Regions from separate parts of the Streptomyces sp. NPDC058877 genome, predicted to be linked through region 3. Evidence: riboswitches for the same ligand, from Rfam matches in the RefSeq annotation. Region 3 holds a riboswitch; each other region holds the start of a gene.

Region 1 (5,624 bases), on a different contig from region 3:
ACCGCGATTCTCGCCGAGCGCCTGGGCGGGCGTGCCCGGCAGGCTCTCGTCCGGAGTGAAGAGCCACTCCAGCATTTCCTCGTCGGTGAAGCCGTCGTCCCGCAGCAGGGTCAGGGTCCCGGACAGTCCCTTGACGACCTTGTCGCCCTGGATGAAGGCGGCGGGTACTTGCAGGGCGTTGTTCGGTCCGCGGCGCACGGCGATGAGCTGGCCTTCCTTGACCAGCTGCCGCACGCGCGTCACCTCGACATCGAGCATCTCCGCGATGTCGGGCAGGTAGAGCCAGGCGGGGACGAGAGCATCGATCTTTACGTCAATCTCGGTCACGGGACAAGCCTGCCATCCCGGACTGACGGCCGGTAGTCGGGCCCTACCGTGCCGCCGCCTTCAGGGGGACGCCGGGGTCGGCGGCGCGCTCCGGGTCGACGGGCACGGCCGCCTCGATGAGCCGGCGGCCCTGCGCCAGGTCGCGGGGGCGGCCGACCGCGAGGAGGGCCACCGGCACCCCGTCCCGCAGCCAGAGCACGGACCAGGACGCGTCGGCGGGGTCTCCGCGCCACAGCATCCCGTCGGCGCCCTCGTGGTGTCCCGCGTACTGGACGAAGCGTCCGAACTGCTCGGACCAGAAGTACGGCACCGGGTCGTAGGGCGCGTCGTCGGCGCCGGTGATCGCCGCGGCGACCGTGCGCGGGCCCTGGAGGGCGTTGTCCCAGTGGTGGACGAGGAGGCGCCTTCCGTAACGGGCCGAGGGAAAGGAGGCGCAGTCCCCGACCGCGTACACGTCGGGCAGGGAGGTGCGCAGGCGGTCATCGGCGGTGACGGCGCCGTCCGGGTCGAGGGCGATGCCGGAGCCGGTGAGCCAGTGCGTGGCGGGGCGGGCACCGATGCCGACCACGACGGCGTCGGCGGGGAGCTCCCGGCCGTCGGCCAGGACGACGCGGCCGGGCCGGACGGCGTCCACGCGCGCGCGGGTCAGGAGGGCGGCGCCGCTCTCCCCGTACCAGGCGGCCATCGGAGTGGCGACCTCGGCGGGCAGGACCCCGGCGAGCGGCCGGTCGGCGGCTTCGACGACGGTGACGGCGCAGCCCGCCCCGCGCGCGGCGGTGGCGAATTCGGCGCCGATCCAGCCGGCGCCGACGACCACGACGGAACGACGGTGCTCCAGGACGGGGCCGAGGCGCACGGCGTCATCGAGGGTGCGCAGCAGGTGGACCCCCGGGACGCCTTCGGCGCCGGGGAGGGTGACGGGGTGGGCGCCGGTGGCGATGACCAGGGTGTCGTACGCGACGGGTCCGGACTCGGTGTCGATCTGGTGGTCGGTGGCGCGCAGTCCGGTGACGTCGAGGCCGAGGCGGAGGTCGATCCCGAGGTCTTCGAAGTCGACCTCGAAGGCGGAGCCCTCGGCCTTGCCGAGGAGGACCGCCTTGGAGAGCGGGGGCCGGTCGTAGGGCTGGTGGGGTTCGGCCCCGATGAGGGTCACGGGGCCGGTGAAGCCCTGCTCGCGCAGGGCGACGGCGGTCTGGACGCCCGCCATTCCGGCGCCGACGATCACGACGTGCTGCTGGGCCTGCTTCTGCTCGCTCACCCGCCCACCCTATGCATCTAACGATTCATCAGAAAAGTGAGGGGGCGGGAGGGTCTGTGGCCCTCCGACCGCGTCGGGCTAGTCTGACGGGCGTAAAGCACTCGCGGGAGCCCGGACGACCGGGCTGAGAGGGAGGCTGGGACGGCCTCCGACCGTACGAACCTGATCCGGGTCATGCCGGCGAAGGGAGGGGCTGGACGCCCATGCGTTCTTCCGATGTCCTCGTGGTCGGGGGCGGCATCATCGGCCTGGTCACGGCCTGGCGGGCCGCACAGCGCGGACTGCGCACCGCCGTCGTCGACCCCGATCCGGGCGGCGGGGCCGCGCAGGTCGCGGCCGGGATGCTCGCCGCCGTCACCGAACTGCACTACGGCGAGGAGACCCTGCTCGGGCTCAACCTCGCCTCCGCCGCCCGCTACCCCTCGTTCGTCGCCGAGCTGGAGGACCACACCGGCCATGACGTCGGCTACCGCGCCTGTGGCACCCTCGCCGTCGCGCTCGACGCCGATGACCGCGCCCACCTGCGCGAACTGCACGCCCTCCAGACCCGCTGCGGTCTGGTCTCGGAATGGCTCAGCGGCCGGGACTGCCGCCGACTGGAGCCGATGCTGGCACCCGGCGTCCGGGGCGGACTCCGGGTCGACGGCGACCACCAGGTCGACCCGCGCCGGCTGACCGCCGCGCTCCTCCTCGCCTGCGAACGGGCCGGGGTCGTCTTCCACCGCACCCTCGCGGAGCGGCTCGCGGTGGTGCGGGACCGGGCGCGCGGCGTGGTGCTCGCCGGTGGCGGGGAACTGGCGGGCGACCAGGTCGTGCTCGCCGCGGGCAGCCTCAGTGGACGTCTGGCAGGCGTTCCGGAGGAGGCACTGCCGCCGGTCCGCCCCGTGAAGGGCCAGGTCCTGCGGCTCCGGGTGCCGGCCGCGTACGCCCCCTTCCTCTCCCGCACCGTCCGGGCCGTCGTCCGCGGCAGCCACGTCTACCTGGTGCCCCGCGAGAACGGCGAGCTCGTGGTCGGCGCCACCAGCGAGGAACTGGGCTGGGACACGACGGTGACGGCGGGCGGGGTGTACGAGTTGCTGCGCGACGCCCATGAGCTCGTCCCCGGCATCACCGAACTGCCGCTCACCGAGACCCGGGCCGGACTGCGCCCCGGATCCCCGGACAACGCGCCGCTGCTCGGCCCCAGCGCCCTGCCGGGCCTCCACCTGGCCACCGGCCACTACCGCAACGGGGTCCTGCTGACGCCCGTCACCGGCGACGCCCTGGCGGAGGTGCTCACCACGGGCGCCCTGCCGGACGAGGCACTCCCCTTCGCCCCCCGCCGTTTCTCTCCCGCACACCAGGAGCAGCCCGCATGAACGTGTCCGTGAACGGAGAGGCCCGCGAATTCACGGGTCCCCTCTCCCTCGACGTCCTGGTCGCCACCCTGACCACGGCCCCCTCCGGGGTCGCGGCGGCGCTCAACGAGACGGTCGTGCCGCGCGGTGCGTGGGCCACGACGCTCCTCGGCGAGGGCGACCGGGTGGAGGTTCTCACCGCGGTGCAGGGGGGTTGAGCGCGATGTCCGACGACGCGTTCGTCCTCGGCGGCACGGAGTTCTCCTCCCGGCTCGTCATGGGCACCGGCGGCGCCCCCAGCCTCGACGTGCTGGAGCGCGCCCTCGTCGCCAGCGGCACGGAGCTGACCACCGTCGCCATGCGGCGCCTGGACCCCACGGTCCGGGGCTCGGTCCTCTCGGTCCTGGAGCGGCTCGGCATCCGGGTCCTGCCCAACACCGCGGGCTGCTTCACCGCGGGCGAGGCCGTCCTGACCGCACGGCTCGCCCGGGAGGCTCTCGGCACCGACTGGATCAAGCTGGAGGTGGTCGCCGACGAGCGGACCCTGCTGCCGGACGGCGAGGAGCTCCTCGCCGCGGCCGAGACCCTCGTCGACGACGGCTTCACCGTGCTCCCCTACACCAATGACGACCCGGTCCTCGCCCGGAAGCTGGAGGACGTCGGCTGTGCGGCGATCATGCCGCTCGGTTCCCCCATCGGATCCGGGCTCGGCATCCGCAACCCGCACAACTTCCAGCTGATCACGGAGCGGGCGGGGGTCCCGGTGATCCTCGACGCCGGGGCGGGCACCGCGTCGGACGCGACGCTCGCGATGGAGCTGGGGTGCGCGGCGGTGATGCTCGCATCGGCGGTGACCCGCGCGCAGGAGCCCGTCCTGATGGCGGCGGCCATGCGGCACGCGGTCGAAGCGGGACGACTGGCCCACCGCGCGGGACGCATCCCCCGGCGCCACTTCGCCGAGGCCTCGTCCCCCGTGCAGGGCCGCGCCCGTCTGGACCCCGAACGCCCGGCCTTCTGAGCCGCGCACGGCGGACCGGGCCGGCCACGGCTCGCCCGGAAGCCGATCGCACGCGGCTCCCGAGAAGGCGGCGCCGTACGGGTCGGCGGGGGCGGGCACTCGTCACAGGTGCGCTGCAGTCCCGACGCACCCGCGCGGGCGCCCCGCCCCCGGCTCGTAGACTCGACGTCGTGGACACGACCCTTCAGGACCCCCTCGTCGGGCGGCTGCTCGACGGCCGCTACCGCATCGACGCGCGCATCGCCGTGGGCGGGATGGCCACGGTCTACCGGGCCGTGGACACCCGTCTCGACCGCGTCCTCGCGCTCAAGGTGATGCACCCCTCCCTGGCCGCCGACGCCGCCTTCGTCGAGCGGTTCATCCGCGAGGCGAAGTCCGTGGCCCGGCTCGCGCACCCGAACGTCGTCGGCGTCTTCGACCAGGGCGCCGAGGGCGCGTACGTCTACCTCGCGATGGAGTACGTCGCCGGCTGCACCCTCCGCGACGTCCTGCGCGAGCGCGGCGCCCTCACGCCGCGGGCCGCCCTGGACATCCTGGAGCCGGTGCTCGCCGCGCTCGGTGCCGCGCACCGGGCCGGCTTCGTGCACCGGGACATGAAGCCGGAGAACGTCCTGATAGGGGATGACGGGCGGGTCAAGGTCGCCGACTTCGGCCTGGTGCGGGCCGTGGGCTCGGCGACCGCCGTCACCGGCCCGGTCCTCGGCACCGTCTCGTACCTCGCACCGGAGCAGATCGAGTACGGCACCGCCGATCCCAGCGCCGACGTGTACGCCTGCGGCGTCGTCCTCTACGAGATGCTGACCGGCGGCAAGCCGCACGGGGGAGAGACCCCGGGGCAGGTCCTCTACCAGCACCTGAACACCGACGTGCCGGCCCCCTCGGCCGTCGTGCCCGGGCTCGCCCCGGCACTGGACGGGCTGGTCACAGCCGCCACGGCCCGTGCTCCCGAGGCCCGCCCGCAGGATGCGGTGGCCCTGCTCGCCCTGCTCCGGGAGACCCGTGCCGGGCTCGACGACGAGCAGTTGGACGCGCTACCCCCTCAGGCGCGCTCCGGGACCCGGGACACCGCCGAGGACCGGACCAGCGTGATCGCCCGGCCCGTGCCCACGACGGCGGGCGGCACCCAGCCGGTGCTGCACACCAACCGGCTGCCCGCCCCCGAAGCCCCTCCGGCATCCGGGGGTGCCCGCAGGCTCCCGCCGCGCGGCCCCCTCCTCGTCGTCGCCGTCGTGCTGCTCGCCCTCGGCCTGGGCACCGGCGTCTGGTACATCAATTCCGGCCAGTTCACCCGCGTGCCGGCCGTCCTGGGCCAGTCCGAGGCCGCCGCGACGAAGCGCATCACCGACGCCGGTCTGGACGTCGGCACGACGAAGCGCGACTTCAGCGACGTGTACGAACGGGGCACGGTGATGGCCGTCGACCCGGAGCCCGGCGAGCGCGTCCGGGGCAACAGCACGGTCGCCCTCACCCTCTCGCGCGGCCCAAAGGTCGTGAAGGTGCCCAACCTCAGGAACAAACCGCTCGCGGAGGCCAGGCGCATCCTGGAGCAGGAGGGACTGGCTCCCGGAATGGTGACCCGCGCCTTCAGCGACTCCGTCGAGCAGGGCGCCGTGATCAGCACCGATCCCGAGCCCGGCACCGAGCGCAGCCCCGACTCGGCCGTCGCCCTGGTCGTGAGCAAGGG
Region 2 (5,624 bases), on a different contig from region 3:
CGCGATGGAGAAGAGCAGCAGGAGCGGCAGGGCCGCACCCGCATACGCGAGGACCAGCGTGTTCACGACCGAGGCGATGTGGTCGCGGCCGATCCTGATGCCGGCCCGGTAAAGGCCGCGCGGACCCATGCCCGGATCCGCCTGGTGCAGTTCCCAGACGGCAGAGGTCTGGGTCACCGTCACGTCGTCCAGTACGCCGAGCGAGCCGATGATGACCCCGGCCAGCAGCAGACCGGACATGTCGATCTCCGGGTACAGGCCGTGGATCAAACCGGTGTTGTCATCGGTGTTCCCGCTGAGCGCGGCCCAGTCGATGAAGAGCGAGCCGAGCAGACCGATCAGCAGCAGCGAGATCAGCGTGCCGAGCACCGCGACCGAGGTGCGGGCCGACAGGCCGTGGCACATGTAGAGCGCGATCAGCATGATCGCACTCGACCCGACCACCGCCACGACCAGTGGATTCGATCCCTGCAGGATGGCCGGCAGGATGAAGAGCGTCAGCACCAGGAAGCTCACGGCCAGCGCGATGAGCGCCATCACCCCCCGCATCCGGCCGACCACCACGACCGCCACGGCGAAGATGCCGGCGAGGAGTGCCATCGGCAGTTTCCGGTTCACATCGGTCACCGAGTACTGCAGGTCGTGCGGGGCGTCAGGGGCGTACGCCACCACCACGCCCTGTCCCTCGTGTAGTTGGCGCGGCGCGTCCGGCTGCACGATCTCGACGAAGGTGCGCCCCTCGTCCGGGCCGGTGGTCACCTTCACGGTCGCCTTCTTGCACTGCCCCTGTTGCGCGTTGACCGCCTCGCGGCCCTCCGGCGTGGAGGTGTCGCCGGTCGGCGGGACCTGGGCGGCGTTCACGTCCGCGCAGTCGACGCGCTCGACGGAGACGACCTCGCCCTGTTGGGTCTGCCGGTCGAAGCCGACCCCGGTGCGCTCGTGCGCCGGGGTGCCGCCCGGCCACAGGACCACCAGCCCCACCGCGACCGCGGTGGCGAAGGGGATCAGAACCGCGGCGATCACCTTGCGCAGATGCCGTGAGACGGGCTCGGCGGGACCGTGGCCGTGGGCGTGGGAGTGCCCGTGGCCATGAGGTTCGGGGGTGCGCTGGGGGGAAGTCACCGACCGATCATCGCAAGAACGCGCGGGGGCCCACTGTTCAGCACGCCCGGAATGACGCTAGCGTGGTGCCACCTTTGCACACGCGGGAGCTCGGAGCACCGGGCTGAGAGGGCGCTGATCACCGTACGTACGGACCGATGTCCGTACGGGAAGAGGCTGCGCCGACCGCCGAACCTGTTACCGGGTAATGCCGGCGTAGGGAGATCGGTCTCATGACCATTCAGGATGCACGCACGCCTGCCTCCGACCAGAACGACCAGGGCGAGCGCACGCCGGGCTGGCACAAGGGGTACATCGAGGGCTCCCGCCCCGACCTCCGGGTGCCCGTCCGGCAGGTGCACCTCACCAACGGCAAGGACGTCACCCTGTACGACACGTCCGGTCCGTACACCGACCCCGCCATCGACACCGATGTCCGGCGGGGCCTTTCCCCGCTGCGCGAGAACTGGATCATCGCGCGCGGCGACACCGAAGAGTACGCGGGCCGTCCGGTCCGCCCCGAGGACGACGGCATCAAGCACACCTCTCCGCGGGGCGGGGGGCTGAAGAACCTCGATGCCGTCTTCCCCGGCCGCCCGCGCCTGCCGCGCCGGGGACGGGAGGGGCAGGCGGTGACCCAGCTCGCGTACGCCCGCCGGGGTGAGGTCACCCCGGAGATGGAGTACGTGGCGATCCGCGAGAACGTCTCCCCCGAGGTCGTACGGGAGGAGATCGCCGCGGGCCGCGCCGTCTTGCCGGCGAACGTCAACCACCCGGAGATCGAGCCGATGATCATCGGCAAGCGGTTCCTGGTGAAGGTCAACGCCAACATCGGCAACTCCGCCGTCACCTCCTCCATCGAGGAGGAGGTGGAGAAGATGACCTGGGCGACCCGCTGGGGTGCCGACACGGTCATGGACCTGTCCACCGGTCGCAACATCCACACCACCCGCGAATGGGTGCTGCGGAACTCGCCCGTGCCGATCGGAACCGTGCCGCTCTACCAGGCGCTGGAGAAGGTCGACGGCAAGGCCGAGGAGCTGACCTGGGAGATCTACAAGGACACGGTCATCGAGCAGGCCGAGCAGGGCGTCGACTACATGACGGTGCACGCCGGCGTGCTGCTGCCCTACGTGCCGCTCACCGCACGCCGCAAGACCGGCATCGTCTCCCGCGGTGGTTCGATCATGGCTGCTTGGTGCCTCGCGCACCACAAGGAGAACTTCCTCTACACGAACTTCGAGGAGCTCTGCGAGATCCTGGCGGCGTACGACGTCACCTACTCGCTCGGCGACGGCCTGCGTCCCGGCTCGATCGCGGACGCCAACGACGATGCGCAGTTCGCGGAGCTGCGCACGCTGGGTGAGCTGAACACGATCGCCAAGCGGCACAACGTGCAGACGATGATCGAGGGCCCGGGCCACGTCCCGATGCACAAGATCAAGGAGAACATCGACCTCCAGCAGGAGATCTGCGAGGAGGCGCCGTTCTACACGCTCGGCCCGCTCACCACGGACGTCGCGCCCGCGTACGACCACATCACCTCGGGCATCGGCGCGGCGATGATCGCCTGGTGGGGCACCGCGATGCTCTGCTACGTCACGCCCAAGGAGCACCTGGGCCTGCCGAACAAGGACGACGTGAAGACGGGCGTCATCACGTACAAGATCGCGGCGCACGCGGCCGATCTCGCCAAGGGGCACCCGGGCGCACAGGAGTGGGACGACGCGCTCTCGGACGCGCGGTTCGAGTTCCGTTGGGAGGACCAGTTCAACCTGGCGCTCGACCCGGACACCGCGCGGGAGTACCACGACGAGACGCTTCCCGCGGAGCCCGCGAAGACCGCGCACTTCTGTTCGATGTGCGGTCCGAAGTTCTGCTCGATGAAGATCAGCAGGAGCATCACCGAACAGTTCGGCGGGGAAGCGGACGCCACCCCGGAGGAGATCGAGGCCGGGATGCTGGAGAAGTCCAAGGAGTTCGCGGCGAGCGGCAACCGCGTCTACCTGCCGCTGGCGGACTGACCCGGACACGGCGCCGCCCCTGAGGTCCTCGTCCCCGGGGCGGCGTTTCGCCGTTCGTCGCCCGGGCGCGTCGCGAAGCCCCTCACCGGCCCGTCCTCCGGGCGGACGGAGTCGAGTGCACAACACGCCCCGGCGGCCCCGTCGTGCGCATGCCCGGTGGGGTGACGGCCCGGCTCTGCGGAAGCGTGACCCGGCTCCTTGTCGCGAGGGGCCGACCGCTCGTTCTCAGGGCTGGGTTCCGTCCGGCGGGGTGGTCGCGGCGAGGGCGTCGCGGAAGAAGGGGAGCATGCCGCGCTCCAGGAGGGCGTGGCGCCAGGCCTCCCGGGCGAGCGAGAGCTCGTCGTCGACCGCAGCGGTTCCGTCCACTGCGGCAGGGCTGTTGCGCAGGGCGGTCAGCAGGAGGCCGATGCCCGCGCAGAGCAGACCGGCGGCGGCGAGGGCGGCGAAGACCAAGCCGGCCGTCAGCAGGGTCTCGCCGAAGACCGTGGTGGGGGCGAAGGCGTGCAGGACCGCCCCGACCACCAGCAGGATCGCGGCGGTCGTGCCCCCGAGGACGGGCACCATCACGGTGACGACGGCCATGGCGCCGACGCCGTGAACGGGGTCCGCACCGGCTCTGCGGGTCCTGAGGGCCGCACGGTTCTGCTCGCGCACCTTCACGAAGTGGCCGTACTCGCTTGCGGCTGCGGTGGTGATCAGCGCTGTCGCATTCATGGCCATGGAGCGCAGTTGGGCGACCGTGAGCCGCGTTCCGACCCCGTCGAGATCCGGACGTGCGTGTGCGGTGCTCAGTGCGTCGTCGAGGATGCGCTCGTACTCGGAGCGGTCCTCGGTCAGCAGGTGCGGAGCCACGTTCATGTGCATCCCCCGATGCTCCGTAGGCCCGGATCGGCCGTGGGAACGGCTGGCCGAGCGGAAACGGAGGAGAGCCTGCTACGGATGACCCGATGGTATTGCGGTGACGCCGCGGCCTGACAGGGTGTTTCCGGAAATCGACTTCCCCGGATGCGCAGGGTTATGCGTCATCTGTTCAGCGGGAGTTGGACGACCAGTAGCTTTCCGGCCATGGTCACTCCGCCGTCCATGGCGATCGCCAGACCGTCGGCATAGACGTGCGGTCCGTCGACGACCGGGTCCGTGCTGTCCTCTCCGTCCTCCGTGCCGACCTGGCCGAGGAGGTACGGGATGGGGCTGTGGCCATGCACGATCCGTCGGCCGCCGTAGGTCGACAGGAGTTCCTGGACGGCCTGGGGGCCGGCGTCGTCGCGGAACGCGAAGCGCTTGGTGAACTTCCGGAAGAGGTCCCAGACCTCGTCCGCTTCGTTCCGGTTGATGATCTCGTGGACCGTTTCGTTGACGTCCTCGATGGTCTCGCCGTATTCGAGGTACGCGGTGGTGTCGGAGTGCACGAGGAGGTGGTCGTCCTCCTCCACCACGGCGTCCAGTCGGGACATCCACTGGAGGTGGACGTCTTCCAGACGGTCCATGTCCTGCTTCTGTCCGCCGTTGAGCAACCAGGCGGCCTGGAAGGTGGCGGTGCCGGCACCGGAGTTGACGGGGGTGTCGCCGAAGCGCTTCGCGCCGATGAGCAACAGCTCGTGGTTGCCCATGAGGGCCTTGCAGTACCCGCCTGCGGCGGCGGCCTCTGCGGAGAGCCGCATCACGAGGTCGATGACGCCGATGCCGTCGGGACCCCGGTCGGTGAAGTCACCGAGGAACCAGAGCCGGGCGTTGCCAGCGGCCCAGTTGGCGTTCTCGTCGATGAGGCCCTGGGCGCGCAGGGCGGCGAGGAGTTCGTCGAGGTATCCGTGGACGTCCCCGACGACGTAGAGGGGACCGGGGCCGTCGCCGTTCGAGCGCTCGGGGGCCGGCTCGGGAGCGACCTCGATCTGCACGGTGTCGCCACGGCTGATGATCGGCAGGTCGCGCTCGGTCGGGGTGTACCCCTCGGGCACCTCTCCTTCGGGGAAGGCATTGCCCGGGTGACCGGTGGCGACGGCGATGATGGAGGAACGGGCCGGAGCGGCGTCGTACGCCTGGGTGACGCGGCGCCCCAACTGGAGGGTCGGGTCGACGGGCAGGTGCGCGGACGGAACGGAGGGCGCGAAGGGGGCCGGGGGCGCTCCGAGCGGAGCGGCCGGCACCGGGACGGCCTCGGCGGGGGATGCCGCGGGCAGCGCTTCCTCCGGGACCGGCGGCTCGACGGCGTGTCCCTGCACGGGTACGCGGGCGTACGGCGCTACGCGGAAGTCACGCAGCGTCGCCGTGTGCGCCACGGGTTCCTGACCGGCCCCCTGAGTCATCGACCCCTCCACCACCGTCGCGATGCCCTGCACATCGCGGACCGGCCTGGTCGGGGTGGTCCGCGGTGTCGTCCGCCCATCATAGGAATGAGGGTCCTCCTGTGTGACGCACCAGGGGTGATGAATCCGGGTCCACTCCGGGTTAACCGGTTGTTTCGCCCGAATTGAGAAGGTCCAGTCCAGGGGAGGAGCCGGT
Region 3 (5,624 bases):
CCCAGCGGCAGCAGGATCAACAGCGCCACGGAGAGCAGCACGCCCGCGAGCAGCGCCCACTGCCCGACACCGCTCGGCCTGCGCGCTGTGCGCTCCGGCGCGACGAGCCGCAGTGCGCTCTCCCGACGCCGCACCGCCCATGCGTGCACGGCGAGGATCATCCCCACCGCCACGAACTGCACCAGCGTCAGGACGGCCGCCGTCGGCAGGTCGAGCAGCCGTGCGGTCTGCCGGTAGATCTCCGACTCCAAGGTGGAGTAGGCGTTCCCGCCGAGGATCTGGACGACGCCGAAGGAGGTGAAGGTGAAGAGGAAGACCATCAGCGCGGCAGCCGCCACCGCCGGCACGAGCGCGGGCAGCGTCACCGTCCGCCAGGCCGCCCAGCGGGAAGCCCCGAGCACCCGGGCGGCCTCCTCCTGACGGGGATCGAGCTGGGACCAGAGGCCGCCGACGGTCCGCACGACGACCGCGTAGTTGAAGAAGACGTGCGCCAGCAGGATCGCCCACACCGTCGTGTCGAGCCGCAGCCCCCACAGTTCGTCGGTGAGCCCGCCCCGCCCGACGAGCGCCAGGAACGCCGTGCCGACCAGGACGGTCGGCAACACGAACGGCACCGTGACGACGGCCCGCAGCACTCCCTTGCCGGGGAAGTCGAAGCGGGCGAAGACGTACGCCCCCGGCAGGGCGACGAGCAGGGTGAGTCCGGTGGAGGCGAACGCCTGCCACACGGTGAAGCCGAGCACGTCGAGGATGTCCGGTCGGCTCAGGGTCTCGCCGATCCGTCCAAGTCGCCAGACGCCGTCGGGTCGCAGTCCGCGGTCCACGATGGACACGACGGGCCAGGCGAAGAAGACCCCGAAGAACGCGACGGGCAGGGCCATCAGCCCCAGCCGCGTCGCGTTCCCCCGGACGCCCCGTCCTACTTCAGGACGAGCGACGACCACTGCTGGATCCACGGGTCACGCTTCTCGGCGATCTTCTCGGGCGCCATGGTCTCCGGCTTCTCGATGACCACGCCGTGCTGGGTGAAGAGCTCCGGCAGCGCCGCGTCCTGCACCACCGGGTTGACGAACATCTGGAGCGGCATGTCCTCCTGGAACTCCTTCGAGATCAGGAAGTCGATCAGCGCCTTGCCGCCCTCGGGGTTCTTCGCCCCGTTCAGCAGGCCCGCGAACTCGGTCTGCCGGAAGCAGGTGCCGGTGGAGACCCCGGTGGGGGCCACCTTCGGCTGCGGCTCGCCGTAGAGCACCTCGACCGGCGGGCTGGAGGCGTACGACACCACGAGCGGCCGATCGCCCTTGGCCTGCTTGCCGCCGGCCGAGCCGGAGAACTCCTGGTTGTAGGCGAGCTCCCAGCTGTCGACGGTCTTCACGCCGTTGGCCTTCAGCTTCTTCCAGTACTCGGGCCAGCCCTCGTCGCCGTAGGCGGCGGCCGTGCCGAGGAGGAAGCCCAGGCCCGGGGAGGACCGCTCGGGATTCTCGACCACCAGCAGGTCCTTGTACTCCGGCTTCGCCAGGTCGTCGAAGGTCACCGGCGGCGCCAGCTTCTTGCCCTCGAAGTACGCCTTGTCGTAGTTGACGCAGATGTCGCCGGAGTCGATCGGGGTGACCCGGTGCTCCTCGTCGAGCTGGTACGCCGCCGGCACCCGGTCCAGGCCCTTCGCCTGGTACGGGACGAAGATCCCGTTGTCGAGGGCGCGGGACAGCAGCGTGTTGTCGACGCCGAAGAAGACGTCGCCCTGCGGGGAGCCCTTGGTCAGGATCTCCTTGTTGACGGCCTCGCCCGCGTCACCGCTCTTGAGGACCTTGACCTTGAAGCCGGTCCGCTTCGTGAACTCCGCCAGCACCTCCTCGGAGGCGTTGAAGGAGTCGTGGCTCACGAGGGTGACGGTCTTGGGCGCGGGCGCGTCGGTCTTGCCCGCCGTGCTCCCCGCGTCCTCGGTGCCGCACGCGGCGAGGCCGGTGACGCCGAGCGCCGCGACGAACGCGACGGCAGCGGCCTTCTTGATGCTCACTGGTTTTCCTCCTGGGCGTGACCAGGAAGAGACGCGGCCCCGCCCGCACCCGGCGGAGGCCGGACGCGGGCAGGGCGCAACAGCTTGAGTTACGACCGAACTTCCTACCCAGAATGACCTGGGCGAGGTTCAGAGGGTCTGCGGTCCTACGGTGACCGCACTCTCAGCGCTGTGGCGCTCCCCTGTCGGAATATGGAGATGTGTTCGAGCTCAGACTACAAGGTCAGCGCTCGGCTGCCGCGAGCTGTCCACAGGCACCGTCGATCTCCTGCCCCCGGGTGTCCCGAACGGTCACCGGAACCCCGTGGCGGGCGATGGCCTCGACGAAGGCCTTCTCGTCCTCCGGCCGCGACGCCGTCCACTTCGACCCGGGCGTCGGGTTCAGCGGGATCAGGTTGACGTGCACCCGCTTGCCCTTGAGCAGCCGGCCGAGCAGGTCGCCCCGCCACGCCTGGTCGTTGATGTCCCGGATGAGGGCGTACTCGATGGAGATCCGGCGCCCGGACTTCTCGGCGTACTCCCAGGCCGCGTCCAGGACCTCCCGCACCTTCCACCGCGTGTTGACGGGCACGAGGGTGTCGCGCAGCTCGTCGTCCGGGGCGTGCAGCGAAACCGCGAGGCGGCACTTGAAGCCCTCGTCGGCGAAGCGGAGCATCGCCGGCACGAGACCGACGGTGGAGACGGTGATGCCGCGCTGCGACAGCCCGAGCCCGTCCGGCTCGGGGTCCGTGAGCCGGCGGATCGCCCCGACCACACGCTTGTAGTTGGCGAGCGGCTCGCCCATGCCCATGAAGACGATGTTGGAGAGCCGCGCCGGGCCACCGGGCACCTCGCCGTCGCGCAGGGCCCGCATCCCGTCCACGATCTGGTGCACGATCTCGGCGGTCGACAGGTTCCGGTCGAGGCCGGCCTGCCCGGTCGCGCAGAACGGACAGTTCATGCCGCAGCCGGCCTGCGAGGAGATACACATGGTCACCCGGTCCGGGTAGCGCATGAGCACCGACTCCACGAGCGTGCCGTCGTGCAGCCGCCACAGGGTCTTGCGGGTGGTGTCGTCGTCGCACGAGATGTGTCGCACCACGGACATCAGATCGGGCAGCAGCTCTCCGGCCAGCTTCTCCCGCGAGGCGGCCGGGATGTCGGTCCACTCGGCGGGGTCGTGCGCGTACCGCGCGAAGTAGTGCGTGGACAGCTGCTTGGCGCGGAACGGCTTCTCGCCGATCGCGGCGACGGCCTCCTTCCGCTCGGCGGGCGTGAGGTCGGCCAGGTGCCGCGGCGGCTTCTTGGCTCCGCGGGGGGCGACGAAAGTGAGTTCTCCGGGCTTGGGCATGGTGCTACCAGTGTCGCAGACACTTCCCAGTTCCCAGGGGCTGCGGCCTCCGGCGGTAATCGTCCGGGGCCGTCCGGGCCGTCGCCACCCGGTTCTCACGATCCCGCGGAATGACCGCCGGTTCCCCGACGGGCGCGCCGCAGCCGTCGTGAACCCTTTGAAGGGTGCCGGAGCACACTGGTTTCGCGGTCGGTCGGTGTGGATCTCGTAGACGGTCCCGGCCATCGGCTTCGCGGCGCCGGCCCCGGCCTGCTACCCGGCTCGATCAAGGACGGAAACCCCACCGCAGCAGGGTTGGCGCGTGTCATCGTCGCATGGCCCGGCCGCCCAAGAGGCTTGGGTTCCCCTCCACCACTCCTCACCGGGAGCCCCGTCCAGCCCCGTCCGCGAGCAGTTCCATGACGGCGTCGGGCGTCAGATGGCCCCTCGCTCCGGGCCTGTCGGAGAGATAGCCGGCAATCTCCTCGTCGCTCCACGCCGACGACGCCTTGAGGCCGTGTGCAAGCTGCCGGACGTAGGCGGTCGCAGGTCGACGCACCCCGGTGTCCGCCATGCGCCACGGGGCCGTGAACGTCAGGACCGGCAAGCCCTCAAGTGCCCCGGGACAGACGAGCGTCTCGTAGCGTCCGGGCCCCCGCTCCGAGCGTCCGGTGGCCAGGACTTCGGTCAGTTCGACGTCCTGGCCCGGCTCGCGGTACATCTCCTGGGCCGCCACGTCCGCGAACTGCTGGACCGTGATGAGGTGCGTGACCGCCCACGCCACGCCATCCGCCGTCGGGTCGTAGAACCCGCGCCCGCCCGTCCACACGAGGGATTCGGTGGCGAAGTAGACCTGCCCGGGCATGGTGACCGCGACCGATCTCTGGGGAGGGGTCCGGTCCCGGCATCCCGGGTAGACGCGATTAGAACCCGGCGGTCGCCCTCCTGCGAGGTACTGGTCGAGCCGTTCCGCGTACATGTTGGAGCCGTAGGAGGCGTACCAGACCCGTTGCGGCCGGACGTCACTCGTCCGGAGCGGTTCCAGGGGGCGGGCAGTGGACACGATCACTCCGCAGGCGCGTCGTCGCGGACCGCACATCGCGGTCCTCCGGCAGGGCCGTGACCGTCGTCCGGAGCGGTCTGCCGTCCTCGCCCCGTCCGTGCGCCCCGTACCACCAGCGGGCTCGGGCACGGTGCCACCAGTGTGGCAGGCGCCGGTGCCCGGTGCGGTCAGCCCCGTGGAGCGCCGGGGGGCGCGGTGGGAATGCGGGAGGTGAAGAACAGGGCGAGGACGGAAGCGCCCGCGAGGACGGCGAGCGCGGCCCTCAGGCCGTCGAGGCGGGCGGCGGCATTGGCCTCCAGCGCGGCATCGGTCACCGCGGGGGCGATGCCGGCCTCGTCGAGGGCCGTCCGGAGCTGCTCGTCCGACAGGAAGGGAACTCCGCTCTGCAGCTTGGTGGCGGCCTGGTTGCTGATGTCGGGAGGGACCGCGGGGTTCTGCGCGATGCTGGTCAGGAAGGAGGAGGTGAGCGCAGCGATCATGATCGATCCGGCCAGTGCGGTGCCGACGGAGGCGCCGAGGTTGGTCACGGCGTTCTGGATTCCGCCCACTTCCGCGCTCTGCCGGTCCGGTACGGCGGAGACGGTGACGGCACCGAGCTGGGAGGCCAGTGCCCCCATGCCGAGGCCGACCAACAGGAGCGGCAGGGTGACGATCTCCGCACCGGCATCGGTGTCGAGCGCGGCCATCAGGACGATCGCGCCGGCGAGCAGCGCGAAGACGCCGAGCCGGACCACTCGACGTGGTGAGGCCTTCGGGAAGAACCGGGGGACGAGGAGCGCGGCAGCGAGCAGTGCCAGGGAGAGCGGCAGGATGTGGGCACCGGTCGACAGGGCGGACAGCCCCAGGGCGACCGAGAGGTAGAGCGGGACGACGAAGAAGACGCCCATCTGGACCAGGTACTGGAAGAAGAACATGGTCAGCCCGCCGTTCAACTGCCGGTTGCGCAGCATGGCGGGGTCGATGAGCGGTTCCCGTCCGCGGGTGACGAGCCGCGCCTCCCAGCGGAGGAAGAGCCAGACCAGCAGCAGTCCCGCCGTCACCGTCCAGACGACCAGGGACACGCCGAGCCAGTCGGGGGCGCCCGGCTTGGGCCTGACCCAGCCCCACTCGCCGGAGCGGAGGACTCCGTAGACGGCGGTCCCGAGGCCGGCGGCGGAGAGCAGGGCTCCGACGAGGTCGATGCGCGGGCGCTGCTCGCTCGCGGCGTCGGTGATGCGGCGGGCGAGGACGATGATGAC

What was found. A riboswitch is a leader RNA that binds a small molecule or an ion and turns the genes downstream of it on or off. The one in region 3 is predicted to bind thiamine pyrophosphate.
Region 1: linked by a shared signal. The riboswitch ahead of thiO (glycine oxidase ThiO) and the one ahead of ACFW2Y_RS24535 (thiamine ABC transporter substrate binding subunit) in region 3 are both predicted to bind thiamine pyrophosphate.
Region 2: linked by a shared signal. The riboswitch ahead of thiC (phosphomethylpyrimidine synthase ThiC) and the one ahead of ACFW2Y_RS24535 (thiamine ABC transporter substrate binding subunit) in region 3 are both predicted to bind thiamine pyrophosphate.

Annotation. Positions count from the first base shown of each region.
Region 1 is NZ_JBHYMF010000114.1:16,469-22,092, reverse strand. Features, by position in the region: gene ACFW2Y_RS23935 (Rv2175c family DNA-binding protein) at 1-327, opposite strand, end outside; gene ACFW2Y_RS23930 (NAD(P)/FAD-dependent oxidoreductase) at 371-1,534, opposite strand; TPP riboswitch at 1,679-1,791, shown strand; gene thiO (glycine oxidase ThiO) at 1,789-2,943, shown strand; gene thiS (sulfur carrier protein ThiS) at 2,940-3,140, shown strand; gene ACFW2Y_RS23915 (thiazole synthase) at 3,146-3,940, shown strand; gene pknB (Stk1 family PASTA domain-containing Ser/Thr kinase) at 4,111-5,624, shown strand, end outside.
Region 2 is NZ_JBHYMF010000005.1:67,498-73,121, reverse strand. Features, by position in the region: gene ACFW2Y_RS02565 (YibE/F family protein) at 1-1,122, opposite strand, end outside; TPP riboswitch at 1,195-1,341, shown strand; gene thiC (phosphomethylpyrimidine synthase ThiC) at 1,335-3,125, shown strand; gene ACFW2Y_RS02555 (hypothetical protein) at 3,351-3,989, opposite strand; gene ACFW2Y_RS02550 (metallophosphoesterase) at 4,148-5,428, opposite strand.
Region 3 is NZ_JBHYMF010000120.1:14,706-20,329, forward strand. Features, by position in the region: gene ACFW2Y_RS24530 (ABC transporter permease) at 1-881, opposite strand, end outside; gene ACFW2Y_RS24535 (thiamine ABC transporter substrate binding subunit) at 920-2,014, opposite strand; TPP riboswitch at 2,098-2,208, opposite strand; gene rlmN (23S rRNA (adenine(2503)-C(2))-methyltransferase RlmN) at 2,238-3,344, opposite strand; gene ACFW2Y_RS24545 (histone deacetylase) at 3,703-4,386, opposite strand; gene ACFW2Y_RS24550 (MFS transporter) at 4,554-5,624, opposite strand, start outside.